One region of the Psychrobacillus sp. FSL H8-0487 genome, then DNA from elsewhere that is predicted to be linked to it. Evidence: riboswitches for the same ligand, from Rfam matches in the RefSeq annotation. Region 1 holds a riboswitch; the other holds the start of a gene.
The links. A riboswitch is a leader RNA that binds a small molecule or an ion and turns the genes downstream of it on or off. The one in region 1 is predicted to bind S-adenosylmethionine.
Positions count from the first base shown of each region.

Region 2: another riboswitch for S-adenosylmethionine. It lies ahead of MHI47_RS08365 (MetQ/NlpA family ABC transporter substrate-binding protein); the one in region 1 lies ahead of MHI47_RS16245 (bifunctional homocysteine S-methyltransferase/methylenetetrahydrofolate reductase).

Region 1 is NZ_JBBOZA010000001.1:3,175,998-3,184,001, reverse strand. Features, by position in the region: gene MHI47_RS16255 (protoporphyrinogen oxidase) at 197-1,588, shown strand; gene MHI47_RS16250 (nuclease-related domain-containing protein) at 1,706-2,656, shown strand; SAM riboswitch class I at 2,897-3,006, shown strand; gene MHI47_RS16245 (bifunctional homocysteine S-methyltransferase/methylenetetrahydrofolate reductase) at 3,078-4,937, shown strand; gene metH (methionine synthase) at 4,918-8,004, shown strand, end outside.
Region 2 is NZ_JBBOZA010000001.1:1,691,554-1,699,557, reverse strand. Features, by position in the region: gene MHI47_RS08395 (PaaI family thioesterase) at 57-539, opposite strand; gene MHI47_RS08390 (carbon-nitrogen family hydrolase) at 605-1,381, opposite strand; gene MHI47_RS08385 (hypothetical protein) at 1,479-1,841, opposite strand; gene MHI47_RS08380 (pyridoxal phosphate-dependent aminotransferase) at 2,609-3,793, shown strand; gene MHI47_RS08375 (hypothetical protein) at 3,935-4,276, opposite strand; gene MHI47_RS08370 (PPC domain-containing DNA-binding protein) at 4,462-4,962, opposite strand; SAM riboswitch class I at 5,116-5,231, shown strand; gene MHI47_RS08365 (MetQ/NlpA family ABC transporter substrate-binding protein) at 5,324-6,145, shown strand; gene MHI47_RS08360 (methionine ABC transporter ATP-binding protein) at 6,208-7,233, shown strand; gene MHI47_RS08355 (methionine ABC transporter permease) at 7,226-7,897, shown strand; gene MHI47_RS08350 (enoyl-CoA hydratase/isomerase family protein) at 7,912-8,004, shown strand, end outside.

The sequences.
Region 1 (8,004 bases):
TGAATATGACATTAAGCACAATTACTTGTACTTAATCTTACAGAGTAACAAGGCTTTTACTAATGGAGATTGTTTCTTTAGAATTAGTTTTTCTCTATTTGTTCATAATTTACCTTCTCGTAGTGAGGTAAATCATATCCGATAATTTTAAAAACGCTTATACTAGTTATATGAAGTGAAATAAGGAGTGGTTATGTTGAAAAGAATAGTAGTTATAGGCGGAGGCATTACAGGCCTTTCAACGATGCATTATTTGCAGAAACTCAAAAAAGAAAAGTCATTAGATATAGAGTTAGTGTTAGTTGAAGCAAATGAGTATTTAGGTGGTAAAATCCATACCGTACTGGAGAATGACTTTATCATGGAGGTTGGGGCAGATTCAATCGTTGCAAGAAATGAATCCATCATTCAGCTAATTGAAGAGCTTCAACTAGAAGATGAAAAAGTGTACAACTCAACAGGCATTTCATATATTTACACAAATAATGAGCTCCATGCGATTCCTGCAGATAGTGTTTTCGGTATCCCTGCAAGTATCGAGTCGTTAAATAGCAGTACGCTAGTATCCGAATTAGGGAAAAAAGAAGCGTTAAAGGATTTAGAAATACCAAATGAAACTTTCACAAAAGAAAGTTCTGTCGGATCATTTTTAGAATATTTCTTAGGGAAAGAATTAGTGGAAAAACAAATTGTTCCTGTGTTATCTGGCGTATACTCGGGGGATCTAAATAAGCTTTCTATCGCTTCAACATTGCCATACTTAATCGATTATAAAAACAAATACGGCAGTATAATGAAAGGGTTAGAAGAAAACAAAGCGCAATTCCAGGCCTCAGCAAATAAGAAGTTTATTTCCTTTCAAAACGGACTTTCTACACTTATCGATCGCTTAGAGGAAGTGCTAAGCCAATCAACAATTATTAAAGGTGTGGCAACGAAGAAAGTAGAGAAGAAAGATGATTATTATTCGATTTTATTGACTAACGGAGAAACGATTGAAGCGGACAGTGTAGTGCTAGCAACTCCTCATAACGTGGCGCAAGTAATTCTTCAGGATGAAGAGTTGGATACGGACTTTAACAAATTGAAAAATTCCTCCCTTATTAGTGTATATCTTGGTTTTGATATTCCAGACGAGCAGCTCCCAGCGGAGGGAACTGGTTTTATCGTTTCTGAAAATAGTGATGTGAGATGTAATGCATGTACGTGGACAAGTCGGAAATGGACGCACACATCAAAAAATAATCAGTTATTAGTTCGTATGTTTTATAAGAGTTCGAACCCGGCTTTTGAGAGTATGAAGAACATGAGTGAAGACGAGCTAGTGGAAGTGGCGCTTCAAGATATTGAAATGAGCTTGAAATTAACAGGCAAACCTGAAGTCATAGAAGTAACAAAATGGAACGAGCAAATGCCGAACTATCATTTAGCGCATGGAGATGCGATTCAATCATTAACAGCTAAAATGGCAAATGACATGCCAAATGTCTTGTTAGCTGGCTGTTCTTATTACGGAGTTGGGATTGCGGCTTGTATTAAGAATGGCAGAGAAACTGCAGAAAAAATCATAAATTCAATAGTACAGTAAATTACGGGACCAAAATTCACTTTTGGTCTTTTTTTTATGGGGAAAAGGGAATAGTTGCATTTTTAGTAGAATTTACAATTTCTTTTATTGTGCTACGATGCGGGTGGAGGTGGTTGGTTGATAGTAAAAACACGTACGGAGGAATATAGCTATATAGGTCTTCAGTTATTGAATCGACGATTACATGAGTCACATGAAATGAAGGAATTGATTCATTCCAAAATGCATATGGCATTGGCTGGTATTCATGGAGAAGTTAGAGTAGACGGAGTGTTTAGTAAGTATTCATTTCCTTTTGAATATGTGGTATTGCACGATGTGAGTTTAGAATCATATGGAAAGTTCCAGATTGATACAGTCTTTTTCACGCAGTATTTTGCGGTGATTTTGGAGAGTAAGAATATAGGTGGGAAGTTGAGCTTTAAGCAAAACCCCTCTCAATTAGAAAGAGAAAATGAAGAAGGTAAAGTGGACGTATTTGAAAGTCCAGAGGTTCAGATTGAAAGGAATATTTTTTTACTCGACGAATGGTTAAAACAACATGGTGTGACGATTCCTGTTTTTGGAGTAATTGTATTAACAAATTCCAAAGTTCGAGTTATTGAGCCCCCCACAAAATACAACGCTATTCTCCATCAAACAATTCCTATCTATCTAAGAAATATTCCTCGAGAAAGAAGATATATATCTAGAAAAGAGCTGCATAAATTGAGTACAGAAATTTTAAAGAGTCACAAAACATACTTCCCATACCCGATGTGTAATCGCTGGGGTATTAACCCAAATGATTTACAAACTGGAGTGTGCTGTGAAAAATGTGAAATGTTTGGGATGGTAAAAAGGAAGAATGGCTGGAACTGTATACGTTGTGGTCATGTAGATAGGCTTGTTCATGAGAAAGCCATTCGAGAGTGGTTTGTTTTGATCGGGGATACGATTAATAATCGGCAGTGTCGAAAATTCCTTCATATAAATTCTCATCATGTAGCATCTAGACTTCTCCAATCTATGGATTTAATTCGAACTGGTACATCCCAGAGTAAAATAGAGTATAAATGGAAGTGGTGAAGCGTATTATTGGAGAATCGATCGATCGATAGGAATAATCGATCGATACACATCGAAAATCGATCGACCACCACTAAAAATCGCTCCATCGTCGTCCATAATTCATCAATCATCACGATAAATCGATCGATGAGGACGATCCAACTTCAAAAGCGGAGTATATAGAAAGTTCAAAATATACCTTGACGCTTTAGTTGAATAAAGGTACGATATGTCTAATTAGAAAACTGAATAGTGAAATTCTTATCAAGAGAAGCCGAGGGACTGGCCCTACGACGCTTCAGCAACCAGCCATTCATTTGGTCAGGTGCTAAATCCAGCAGACTTTGCAAAAGTTTGAAAGATGAGAAGGTGGTATCTTGCATACTAGTAAAGCCTTCTTTTCATAGAAGGCTTTTTTATATGGGAGGATGAATGCACGATGAGTTTATTGGAGAAGTTACAGACGTCTATGCTGACAGCAGACGGGGCAATGGGGACACTACTGTACTCTTATGGAATTGACTATTGTAATGAAGAGTTAAATATTCAAAAACCGGAAATTATAGAGAAAATCCATCAGGATTATATTGCGGCCGGAGCAGATATTATTCAAACGAATACATACGGAGCAAATGCTATTAAGCTTGCTCGCTATGGACTAGAAAATCAAGTGAAAGAAATAAATGAAGCTGCCATTCAAATTGCGAAAAGAGCTGCCGCATCTGGAAACCAATTCGTCCTCGGGACTATTGGGGGGATTCGAGGAATTCGAAAAAGTGATGCTACACTCCAAGAAATTATTCATTCACTCGACCAACAAGCAATCCAATTGTTGGCGGGAGATCCAGATGGTCTATTACTTGAAACCTATTATGATTTCGAAGAGCTAAAGACTACTGTGACTTATCTTCGTACACTAACCGATATTCCGATAATAGCTCAAGTATCTATGCATGATCCGGGTATTTTGCAAAATGGCTTACCTCTAAATGATGCGCTGCATGAGCTTGAAACAATTGGAGCCAACATTGTAGGAGTCAACTGTCGACTAGGTCCACATCATACAATTCAAGCATTTGAAGGAGTAAAGCTGCCAGAAAAGGCATTCTTATCTGCTTATCCAAATGCGAGCTTACTGGATATAGATGAAGGACGTATAGTTTACGAATCCGATGCTGAGTACTTTGGTAAAGCTGCATTATATTTGAGAGATGCAGGAGTACGCTTAATAGGTGGTTGCTGTGGAACGACACCAAAGCATATTGAAGCAGTGAAAAGACATATTGGGCATTTAACCCCTATTACCAATAAAGTAGTAGAGACAAGAAAGCCTATTATTATTCAAGATGCTAAGCCAACTAATACCCAAGCTCTACATGAAAAAGCGAAAACAGAAAGGACCATAATTGTTGAATTAGACACTCCCCGTCATCTCGATACGACTACATTCATGGAAGGTGCAGAAAAGCTATATGCAACTGGAATTGACGCGGTGACAATGGCGGATAATTCATTGGCTTCTCCACGAGTTAGTAATATGGCGATGGGTTCGATGTTAAAACACCAAAAAAATATTAGACCACTTGCTCATATTACGTGCCGTGACCGTAATTTAATTGGTCTTCAATCTCATTTGATGGGACTGGATGCGCTCGGAATCCATGACATTCTTGCAGTTACTGGAGACCCAACTAAAATTGGGGATTTCCCTGGAGCGACAAGTGTTTATGATGTATCAAGCTTAGAACTGATTCAACTGATCAAACAATTAAACGAAGGTATTTCTTTCTCAGGAAAGTCGCTACGGAAAAAGGCTAACTTCTCTGTAGCAGCTGCTTTTAATCCGAATGTTCGTGTGCTGGACCGTGCAGTGAAGCGACTCGAGAAGAAAATTGAGTGTGGGGCGGATTATTTCATCACACAGCCTGTCTATTCTAAAGAAAAAATCCATGAGATTTACGAAGCGACCAAGCATTTATCAACCCCTATTTTCATCGGAATTATGCCACTAACCAATAGTCGAAATTCTGAATTCCTTCACAATGAAGTCCCAGGCATAAAATTGTCTGAAGAGGTGCTAGAGCGTATGCGCTTATGTGGAGAAGATAGAGAGCGAGCTACTGCAGAAGGTATTCAAATATCGAAGGAATTAATCGATACCGCAGCGGAATTATTTAACGGAATTTATATTATTACACCATTTTTCCGTTACGATATGTCTTTAGAATTAATTCATTATATTCAAGAGACTGACCGGGAGAAAGAGAGAGGATTCAGCTATGTCCAAACATCTAATTGAGCAGCAGCTCCAACAAAGAATACTAATTATTGATGGTGCAATGGGAACGATGATACAAAATGCAGATCTTAGCCCTGAAGACTTCGGAGGGGAAGAATACGACGGTTGTAATGAGTATTTAAATATCGTCAAACCAGATGTTATTGAACATGTTCATCGTGAATATTTAGCTGCTGGGGCTGATATTATTTGTACGAATACATTTGGTGGAACCCCAGTCGTGTTAAATGAATATGATCTTGGTGCTCAGGCACATGATATAAACTTTCGAGCAGCCCAGCTTGCTAAAACATGTGCAGATGAATTTTCTACATCTGACTGGCCACGATTTGTAGCTGGGGCAATAGGGCCAACTACTAAAACACTATCGGTTACTGGTGGTATTACGTTTGACGAACTTACAAACGACTTTTATGTACAGGCAAAAGCTTTAGTAGAAGGTGGAGTAGACGTTATTTTACTAGAAACGAGCCAAGATATGCTGAATGTGAAGGCTGCAACAATTGGTATCCAACAGGCTTTTACTGAGCTAAAGATAGAACTACCTATTATGATTTCTGGAACGATTGAACCGATGGGAACGACACTTGCAGGGCAGAGTATTGAAGCATTCTATATTTCCATCGAGCATATAAAGCCACTTTCCGTTGGATTGAATTGTGCTACCGGACCAGAATTTATGACCGATCATATCCGTTCGTTATCTGAGCTATCAGATGGATATGTTAGCTGCTATCCTAATGCTGGCTTACCAGATGAGGAAGGGCATTATCACGAATCTCCTGAATCACTTTCTAAAAAGCTGAGAGGCTTTGCAGAAAAAGGGTGGTTGAATGTTGTTGGTGGATGTTGTGGAACTACTCCAGCTCATATTCGAGCAGTACGAGAAGCGGTAAAGGATCTTTCACCACGTAAACCCGTAGAAGCAGGTCATGGGCATGTAGTATCAGGGATTGAGCCTCTTCAATACGACGAAACGATGCGCCCACTCTTTATAGGGGAACGAACAAATGTAATTGGCTCTCGAAAATTTAAACGTTTAATCGTAGATGAAAAATTTGAGGAAGCCTCTGAAATTGCTCGGGCACAGGTAAAAGGTGGAGCTCATGTTATCGATATTTGCCTAGCAAATCCGGACCGCGATGAACTAGAGGACATGACTAACTTTATGAAAGAGGTAGTGAAAAAAGTTAAAGTGCCACTTGTTATTGATTCGACTGATGAAAAAGTAATTGAAGTTGCACTGAAATATTCCCAAGGAAAAACAATTATCAACTCTATTAATTTAGAAGATGGAGAAGAGCGGTTTGAAGCTGTAATGCCTTTAGTGAAGAAATACGGTGCGGCAGTTGTAGTTGGCACAATTGATGAGATAGGAATGGCGGTTACAAGACAGCGAAAGTTAGAAATCGCAGAACGTTCTTATGATTTATTAGTTAATAAATGGGGGCTTGCGCCAGAGGATATTATCTTTGATCCACTCGTATTCCCAGTCGGAACAGGTGACCAACAATATATTGGGTCAGCAGTAGAAACGATTGAAGGGATTCGCCTCATTAAAGAAAAACTGCCAAGAGCACTAACTATTTTAGGAGTAAGTAATGTCTCATTTGGTCTTCCACCCGTTGGTCGAGAAGTATTGAATGCAGTCTATTTATATCATTGCACGCAGGCTGGTTTGGACTACGCGATTGTAAATACCGAGAAACTGGAGAGATATGCGTCTATTCCTAAACAAGAAATCGATATGGCCAATGAGCTTTTGTTTACGACGACTGACAAAACACTTGCTGATTTCACCGATTTTTACCGAGATAAAAAGAAAGAAAAGACTGAAGATGATATACCCAAAACGGTACCAGAACGTCTTGCCTATTATGTTATTGAAGGTACGAAGGAAGGACTTATCCCGGATTTAGAAGCGGCACTTCAAATGTATGATGCACCACTAGATGTTATTAATGGTCCATTAATGAAGGGCATGGCTGAGGTAGGACGACTGTTTAATGACAATCAGTTAATAGTTGCAGAGGTTCTTCAAAGTGCGGGAGTGATGAAGGCTTCTGTTGCATATTTGGAGCAGTTCATGGAGAAAAAAGAGGATGACTCTGGTAAAGGGAAAATCGTCCTTGCGACTGTAAAAGGCGATGTGCATGATATAGGTAAAAACTTAGTTGATATTATATTGAGTAATAACGGATATAAAGTAATCGATGTTGGGATTAAAGTAACTCCAGCCACTTTAATAGAGGTAATCCGGAAAGAAAAGCCTGATATGATCGGGCTTTCAGGGCTACTTGTAAAATCTGCGCAGCAAATGGTCATCACTGCTCAAGACTTTAAAGAAGCAGGTATTGATGTGCCAATATTAGTAGGTGGAGCAGCACTTTCTCGTCGTTTTACTGAGACAAAAATTTCCGCTCAATATGATGGGCCTGTTCTATACGCGAAAGATGCCATGCAGGGTCTGGACTTAGCCAATCGATTACAAAATAAAGAAGATAAAGAGATTCTATTAGTAGAACTTAGTGTTCAACAGGAAAAACGAAAAATTGCGGAAGCTAATCGCTCGGCCAAACAAGCGGTAGCTGTTTTAGAAAAACCAATTAAGACCGTAAGTGAGGATGTTCAGGTATATAGACCAAAGGATGTTCGTAAACATGTATTAAAGGATTATTTAGTTGCACATTTGCACCCATATGTAAATATGCGAACATTAATAGGCCATCATTTAGGATTAAAAGGGTATAGTGAAAAACTTTTAGCAGAAAATGACGGGCGCGCTACAGAATTACATGAATTAGTCACGGGATATTTGCAATCTGATATATTGAAGCCGCAAGGGGTATATCAATTTTTCCCTGCTCAGGCGGATGGTAATGATGTCATTATTTATGACCCTTTCGACTGTAAAACAGAAATCGAGCGCTTTACATTCCCACGTCAATCCATCGTGCCATTCCTGTGTTTAGCAGATTATTTAAAATCTGTAGACAGTGGAGAAATGGATTATGTAGCACTAATGTTAGTAACGGCAGGGCATGGAGTTCGTGGGGAAGCCGCTAAA
Region 2 (8,004 bases), 1.5 Mb from region 1:
GTCAAAAAAACCTGCACTAAAGACGTATTGTTTTAGTTGCAGGTTTTATAATTATTCTATTGTTTTCCAAAAGTATTAGGCATCACTACAGCAAGAACTTCACCGCGAGCGCATAGTTCTTCTCCCGCAAATACTTCTGTTATTACCTTGAATTTCTTTGGATGAATTTCTTCTACTTTGCCAACTGCTTTAAGAGTAACTTTTTGAGGTGTTGGCTTTAGGAAATCGACATGAAGTGAGCCAGTTACGAAACGAGGCGGCGTTTCTCCACTTCCTGGTTCAAACCCATTTTTTCGATGTAATGCGAGTGAAGCAGAGCCAGTTCCATGACAGTCTACCAGTGCCCCTATTAGACCCCCGTATACAAAGCCAGGTATAGCAATATGTTCTTCCTTCGGTTCATATATAGTTACTGTATGTTCCCCATCCCAGGCAGTACGGAAATGATGCCCATCTTTGTTCATCCTTCCACAACCGTAACACCAAGCAAAATCCTCTGGGTACTCATCTTGAATAGCGCGAATTTTTTCTACCATCATAACTCCCCCTTTAGAAAACCATACAAAAAAGCTACCCGTACGTCAATACAGATAGCGAGATTCTATTAATAGATGTCCACTCTGCGATCCTGAAAAACAGGGATCCTCTTTCTAACTTCATCCACTTCATCTAAGTTAATTTCTACTAGTCCGATTGTTTCTTCCTCTGCTCCAAGCCAAAGAACTTCACCCCATGGCGCAATTACCATCGAGTTTCCATTAAACGAATTGTTCAGATCTTCTCCAACTCGATTTACTGCTACGATGAAACACTGATTTTCAATCGCACGAGCTTGCAATAATATTTTCCAATGATCTATTCTTCCAGCTGGCCACTGTGCGGGTACAAATATAACTTTAGCTCCAGCCAATGAATGTGTTCGGAACCACTCTGGAAAACGTAAATCATAACAAATAACGCCGCCCATATCGACATCATTTAACGTAAAGATATTTTTGTCTGTTCCCGCCTCTAGATAAAGATGCTCATCCATTAATTTAAACAAATGTGCTTTATCATATTCGGCTATTACCTCACCAATATTATTCACGACATACATCGTATTAAAGAAATGATTACCTCTTTTCGTAGAAACGGATCCGCCAATGATATGAATATGTAATTCTTTAGCTAATCGCGCGAGGAGACTTTTAGTATCTTCGCCGTTTACATCAGCTATTTCTTCAAGATTCGTTAAATCATAACCCGTATTCCACATTTCAGGTAATACAACGATTTCTGCATTCAGCATCGCAGCTTTTCGCACCTTTTCTTCTACTTTTCTAAAGTTTTCCTTCGGATCCCCAAAAGCTATATTTAACTGAACACATGCAATTCTCATTTTGACACTCCTAAAGACATAATTATTAAAAGGTTATAAGATTTGACGGATAAATGCAACTATTCTTGTAAATCAAACAATGAATTCGTTGCTTTATTTAATATTCCCCTTTCTCCATAAAAGTCCGTATTTCTTCTATTTCTCCTTTTAATCTTTTATCCGCAGAGTCTAAAGATTGTTTGTTATCTACTTTGCTAATGAGACCTTCCACCAACGTATCTAGTAATCGTTCATCATCACTGAGTTCTCCATCACTTAACTTTGAGTCATACTTTTCTTTGTATTCATTAAAAGTTTCCCATTCTTCGCTTGTCGGCTCTCTGTCCATTTCTAATGAGGTTTCAATAGTAGTAAGCACCTGCTCAACATCGCCATGCATTTCTGCTTTAATATTCTCGTTAACGGATCCACATGCTGTTACTAGTAAGGTTAGTGTAAGAAGTATTAATAATCGTTTCATCTAACAACACCCTTCTTTTGAAAATTGTAATCTGCCATGGAATTGCACTATGCATGGGGTGCAATTCTGGACTTACGTTTAATTTTAAAGTCCACTATTTCTAAGATAATTCGTATTAATAAAACACCTAGACTATGTGCCTAAGTGCTTTATTGGGGTACTTGGAAGGTCAATATTGCAACAGATAATATAGTACATAGAACCATCCAAAGAAACCATGAATAATCGCCCACAGTATCGACTTGTTAACTGTCCATGAGATAACTATCGCCAATATTACTCCAAATCCAATTCCGCCAGATGTTACCGACCTCTGTCTAATCGCACCCATCCTATCCTTTTGGCAGTCCTATCTTAATATATTCCTAGTAGGCAACACCTTATGCCAAGACACGCAAAATCATCCGTAATACTTTTTGAAGCTATTAGTATCTTATTAAGCGGTTTTCAGTGAATTACGAAGGGAATTATTTAAAAAGTGGGCGTAAGTGACATCAAGGCAATCTTTTGGAGCTCTAATTTGATGGTTAGTTGGAATATTGGTACGTTTTGTTGGAATTTTAGGCTTTCTAGTTGGAATTATCGTCATGCTAGTTGGAAAAATGTAATACAGGAAAAAGATGTCCAGTCCTACACGTCCAAGCATGAAAAAAGATTCACATTTTAAAAATCAATAACTATAAAAACCAACCAATACATAGACAAGCTATTTATTTTTGTTAGAATAAAAATACAAATGCAACTTTTTAGAAAACGAGGTTTTGTACATGGAATTTTCAAACCGTTTAAACAATCTACCTTCTCAGTTCTTTGCTACACTTGTCAAAAAAGTGGGAGATGCAGTTCTAGAGGGTCGAGATGTGATTAATTTAGGACAAGGTAATCCTGATCAGCCCACTCCCCCACATATTGTGCAAGCAGTCCAAGAAGCGGCCGCTAATCCACTAAATCATAGGTATAGTCCCTTTCGTGGAACGGGGGATTTTAAAAAAGCAGCATCCAATTTTTATAAACGGGAATATAATGTAGATATTGACCCTGAAACGGAAGTGGCAATTTTATTTGGAACGAAAATTGGGTTAGTAGAACTCCCATTAGCTTTGATGAATGAGCATGAGTTAATGTTACTTCCAGACCCTGGTTATCCTGATTATTTATCGGGAGTAGGATTGGCAAATGTCGAGTTTAATACTATGCCATTACTGGGGGAAAATAATTTCCTGCCGGATTATAGCTCATTAACAGAACAACAAAAACAACAAGCAAAACTTATGTACTTAAATTATCCAAATAATCCTACTGGCGCTATCGCTAATTTAGACTTTTTCCAAGAAACTGTTACATTGGCAAAAGAAAATGATATTGCTATTGTCCATGATTTTGCATATGGAGGAATAGGTTTTGACGGTGTGAAGCCAGTAAGCTTCTTACAAGCTGATGGAGCAAAAGACGTTGGTATCGAAATGTACACACTGTCCAAAACTTATAATATGGCTGGTTGGCGCGTTGGTTTTGCAGTTGGAAACTCTAAAATCATTGAAGCTATTAATATTATTCAAGACCACTTATTTGTTAGTATCTTCCCTGCTGTTCAAGATGCTGCAACTGTTGCTTTGAACGGTAGCCAAGCATGTGTAAAGGAACTGGTTAATCTATATGAAGGCAGACGGAATGCTTTAGTCGAAGCTTGTACTAGCATTGGATGGAAGGTGACTGCACCGAAAGGATCCTTCTTTGCTTGGCTACCAGTCCCTGATAATTATACGAGTGAAGCTTTTGCAGATTTATTGTTACAAGAAGCTGACGTAGCGGTTGCTGCTGGTAATGGATTTGGGTCATCCGGCGAAGGATATGTTCGAGTAGGATTGTTAGTGGATGAAGACCGATTGAAAGAAGCAATTACAAGGATCGGAAAGCTTAATTTATTTGGCTATGTTAAAGGCAAAGGTTGATTTGAAATGCACATAAAAAAATGAGCTGGAATATATCTCCACGCTCATTTTACTTTGGTGTATGTTTTTACTAAAACACCCGTTTGTTTAAGTGTATTTATTCACATAGAACTATCCAAAATAGTTCTATGTATGCAAGTTCTAATAATCTAACTGCTTTAAGCTCAATAATAAACCATCATCTGTAATTTTTTTAACCATGAATGAATTTAACTTTCTGTCAATTTTTTTATCCATTTTATCTGCATTACTGAATGAATTTCTTACTGCATCTATTGCATAAATAAGAATTGATAACACACCCGCACTTCCTAATGCCACTCCTATACTTTCGTTCTCTGGAAGATGAGTATCCATAATCTTTCTTACTTCTTTATAATAGTCTCCTTTAATAAGGATATATTCAGATTTTGCCTCTAAACCTGCTAATAACTCAGTTCGATTATGTGCTTCATAAGCTTCTATACCATTCACTTTGTACATAAAAAATCCCCCTTTCAAGTGTCATAATAATAATTTACGAATATAAACAAACTAAAGTTCCGCTTTTTTCTAATTTTATTTATTCGACTAAACCGCTGCGTTAGTTTAAGTGTAACACTTTTAACATAGCGATTTATTTTAACAAAAATGCCGCCCATTAAATGAGGCGGCATTTTCTATTTGTGTTAAAGCTGATTAGGTTTATCTTTTTTCTTTTCTACCGGATAAAACTGATTTGCTCCTGTTTCTTCATCAAACTTCCGCTGAAAATCCATACCAATAGTTTCTGCCAACACTAAATCTACTGTAATAACAGGATTTTCACCTTTCATAAAATGACCACCAAAAATATTGCCATATTGGTCACATATTGTCCCATGGAAATGTGTTTCAAACTGTCCATCTCTTTGACAGACAACTCCCGTCCCCTGCAAAAACTCGATTGGCCCCTCTTTGACAACGAGGTTATTGTACCCTACACCTATGGGTGAATCTTCGTTTGGTATCAAATAAACAAATCCACTTCTTTGAAAACTTCCAAAACAACTAAGAATTGTAGCAGAATTAATTCCATTCACTTTACACAATTCCTCTATTCCTTCTAGCAAATCAGTTCCATATACTAAACGCGCTCCTACTACCTTTCCTAGCTGACCAACTGCAAAGTTTGCTCTTACTTTTGACAACGCTTACACACCCTTTTTGTATAATTATTTATTTTTATTAAACATATACTATTTAGAATGTTATACGCAACTACAAAAAAAGTAGGTTGACTTTAATAAGTTGATGTAGTAAATTATATTTTATGAACTGTTGAAAAACTTAATAGCTGATATCTCTTATCAAGAGTAGCTGAGGGACTGGCCCTATGAAGCTCGGCAACCATCCACCTAATAATCTATGTGGAAAGGTGCTAAATCCAGCAAAACAATTTTGTTTTGATAGATAAGAGAGGACTAACGTATGTATGCGCCTCTCTTTCTTTTGAAAGAGGGGCTTTTATATTTATACAACGTTCTGAATAATTATTTGGAGGAATGGAAAATGAAGAAATTTGGATTTTTATTGTCAACGGTACTTTTATCTGGAGCTCTTGTAGCTTGTGGAGATGATGCAACTTCAGAAACTAAAGCGATTAATGAGGACAAAATAGTAGTAGGTGTAACTGCTGGGCCACATGAACAAATTGTAGAAGTGGCTGCTAAAGTGGCTGCTAAGGACGGATTAGAAGTTAAGCTTAAAGTTTTCTCTGACTATATTTTACCTAATACAGCCTTATCGGAAGAGGATTTAGATGCAAATAGCTATCAGCATGAGCCATTCCTAGATACGTTTAACGAAGACCATGGCACAGATTTAGTTCCTGTAGGAAAAACGATATTAAATCCAATGGGTGTCTATTCAGACAAATATGATTCTATAGATGACCTGCCAGATGGAGCAACTTTTGGTTTACCAAACGATCCTACAAATGGCGCTCGTGCATTATATATTTTAGAAGAAAATGGCTTTATCAAAATTAAAAAAGATAAAAGAGAATCAGCAAGTATTTATGACATTGAAGAAAACCCAAAAAACCTAGAATTTATTGAACTAGAAGCTGCTCAAATCCCGAAACAACTGAGTGAAGTAGATGCAGCTGCCATCAATACAAACTTTGCACTTGAAGCAGGTATTAGTCCAAAAGAGGATTCCATATTACTAGAATCTTCCAATTCTCCTTACGTGAACTATATTGTAGTCCGTGCAGAAAACAAAGATGATCCGACAATCCAAAAGTTTATCAAAGCATATCAATCGGAAGAAGTTAAAAAATTCATCGAAGAAGAGTTTAAAGGTTCAGTTTTACCTAGCTGGGACGAATAATGGAGTCATAAACGTTACCGACTTCGGTAGCGTTTTCTTTAAAAAGAAAGGAAGATCGTGAAATGATTGTATTAGAAAATGTCTCGAAAGAGTTTAATAGTAAAAGTGGAGCTGTAAAGGCAGTAAAACAAGTAAATATACGGGTAAATCAAGGAGAAATCCACGGTGTTATAGGATATAGTGGTGCTGGAAAAAGCACACTAATTCGTTGCGTAAATTTACTGGAAAAACCTACGGAAGGTAAAGTTTTCATAAACGGAGTCGAACTTACTTCCTTACCCCTCCCTAAATTGCGTAAAACTCGCAATAAAGTTGGCATGATTTTTCAAGGATTTAACCTACTTAAAACAGCAACGGTTTATGATAATATCGCCATTCCACTAAAGCTACTCGGCTATAACAAAGACGAGGTAAAAAAACGGGTGGAGCAATATTTAGACATAGTTGGTTTAACTGACAAGCATACAAATTATCCTAACCAGTTATCAGGTGGACAAAAGCAACGTGTTGCTATCGCTCGCGCACTTGCTCAGGAACCTGAAGTATTGCTTAGCGATGAAGCAACCAGTGCACTGGATCCAGAAACAACTGATTCCATCTTAGATTTGCTACTAAAGATCAATCGTGAATTAGGAATTACTATACTCTTAATCACGCATGAAATGAATGTCATTCAAAAAATTTGCGATCATGTATATGTCATGGAAAATGGAGTTATCGTGGAACAGGATACAGCTATCAATCTATTTACGAAGCCTACCCACCCTACTACCAAAAAGTTTTTAAATACAATTAGCCAACGGAATTTATCCAATTCATTGATTGCTCAGTTGAATGTTACAGGCGCAGTCACTCGTTTAACATTTGTAGGGGAAAGTACTGGAAAACCGTTATTGGCAGAAGTTAGTCAAAAATTTAATGTTCAGCCAAACATTTTAACTGCTAATATTATCGAATTGAAGAATGGCATCGTCGGAAATATAGTCGTTCACTTAATTGGCGACAAAGAACAAGTGAAAAACGCTATTAACTATCTAGAAGCACAAGGTGTAGCAACGGAAGAATTGGAGGGACATTCTCATGAGTAGAACAGATCAATTTGTAGAGCAATGGCTACCGATTATTGGTGTATCTGTTGTAGAAACATTTCAAATGGTTAGTATTTCCCTTTTCTTCTCTGTACTAATCGGGATTCCATTAGGTATTTTAATCGTTTTAACTAGACCTGGTCAGGCATTGGCAAATAAGTTTATTTATCAATTAACTAATTTAATCATAAATATTGTACGTTCTATCCCGTTCATTATTTTACTATTCTTCATCTTGCCATTTACAAAACTCATCGTTGGAACAACTATTGGTGTGCAAGGAGTTATCGTGCCATTAGTCATTTATACAGCACCATATATTGCTAGACTAATGGAATCTGCCCTACTTGAAGTGGAGAACGGTGTTATTGAGGCATATACAGCAATGGGTATTAGTACAGGTGCCATCATTTGGAATGTCTTACTTCGTGAAGCTCGCCCTTCTATCGTTTTAGGGTTAACCATTTCAACGGTAAGTTTGATTGGAGCTACTGCAATGGCTGGAATGGTCGGAGCAGGTGGTTTAGGCGACTTGGCATATCGTTTCGGACATTTGCGCTATGAAGTAGATGTTATGTATGCAACAGTAGTCATTTTAATCATCCTTGTCCAAAGTATTCAATCTATCGGAAACCGTATTGCAGCGAATATTAAAAAAGACTAGTAGGAGGGTTACGAATGACAAATCTATTATATGTGGAGCGCAGTGAATCTATCGCAACAGTTGTTTTTAACAGATCAGACAAGAAGAATTCATTCTCACTGGCTATG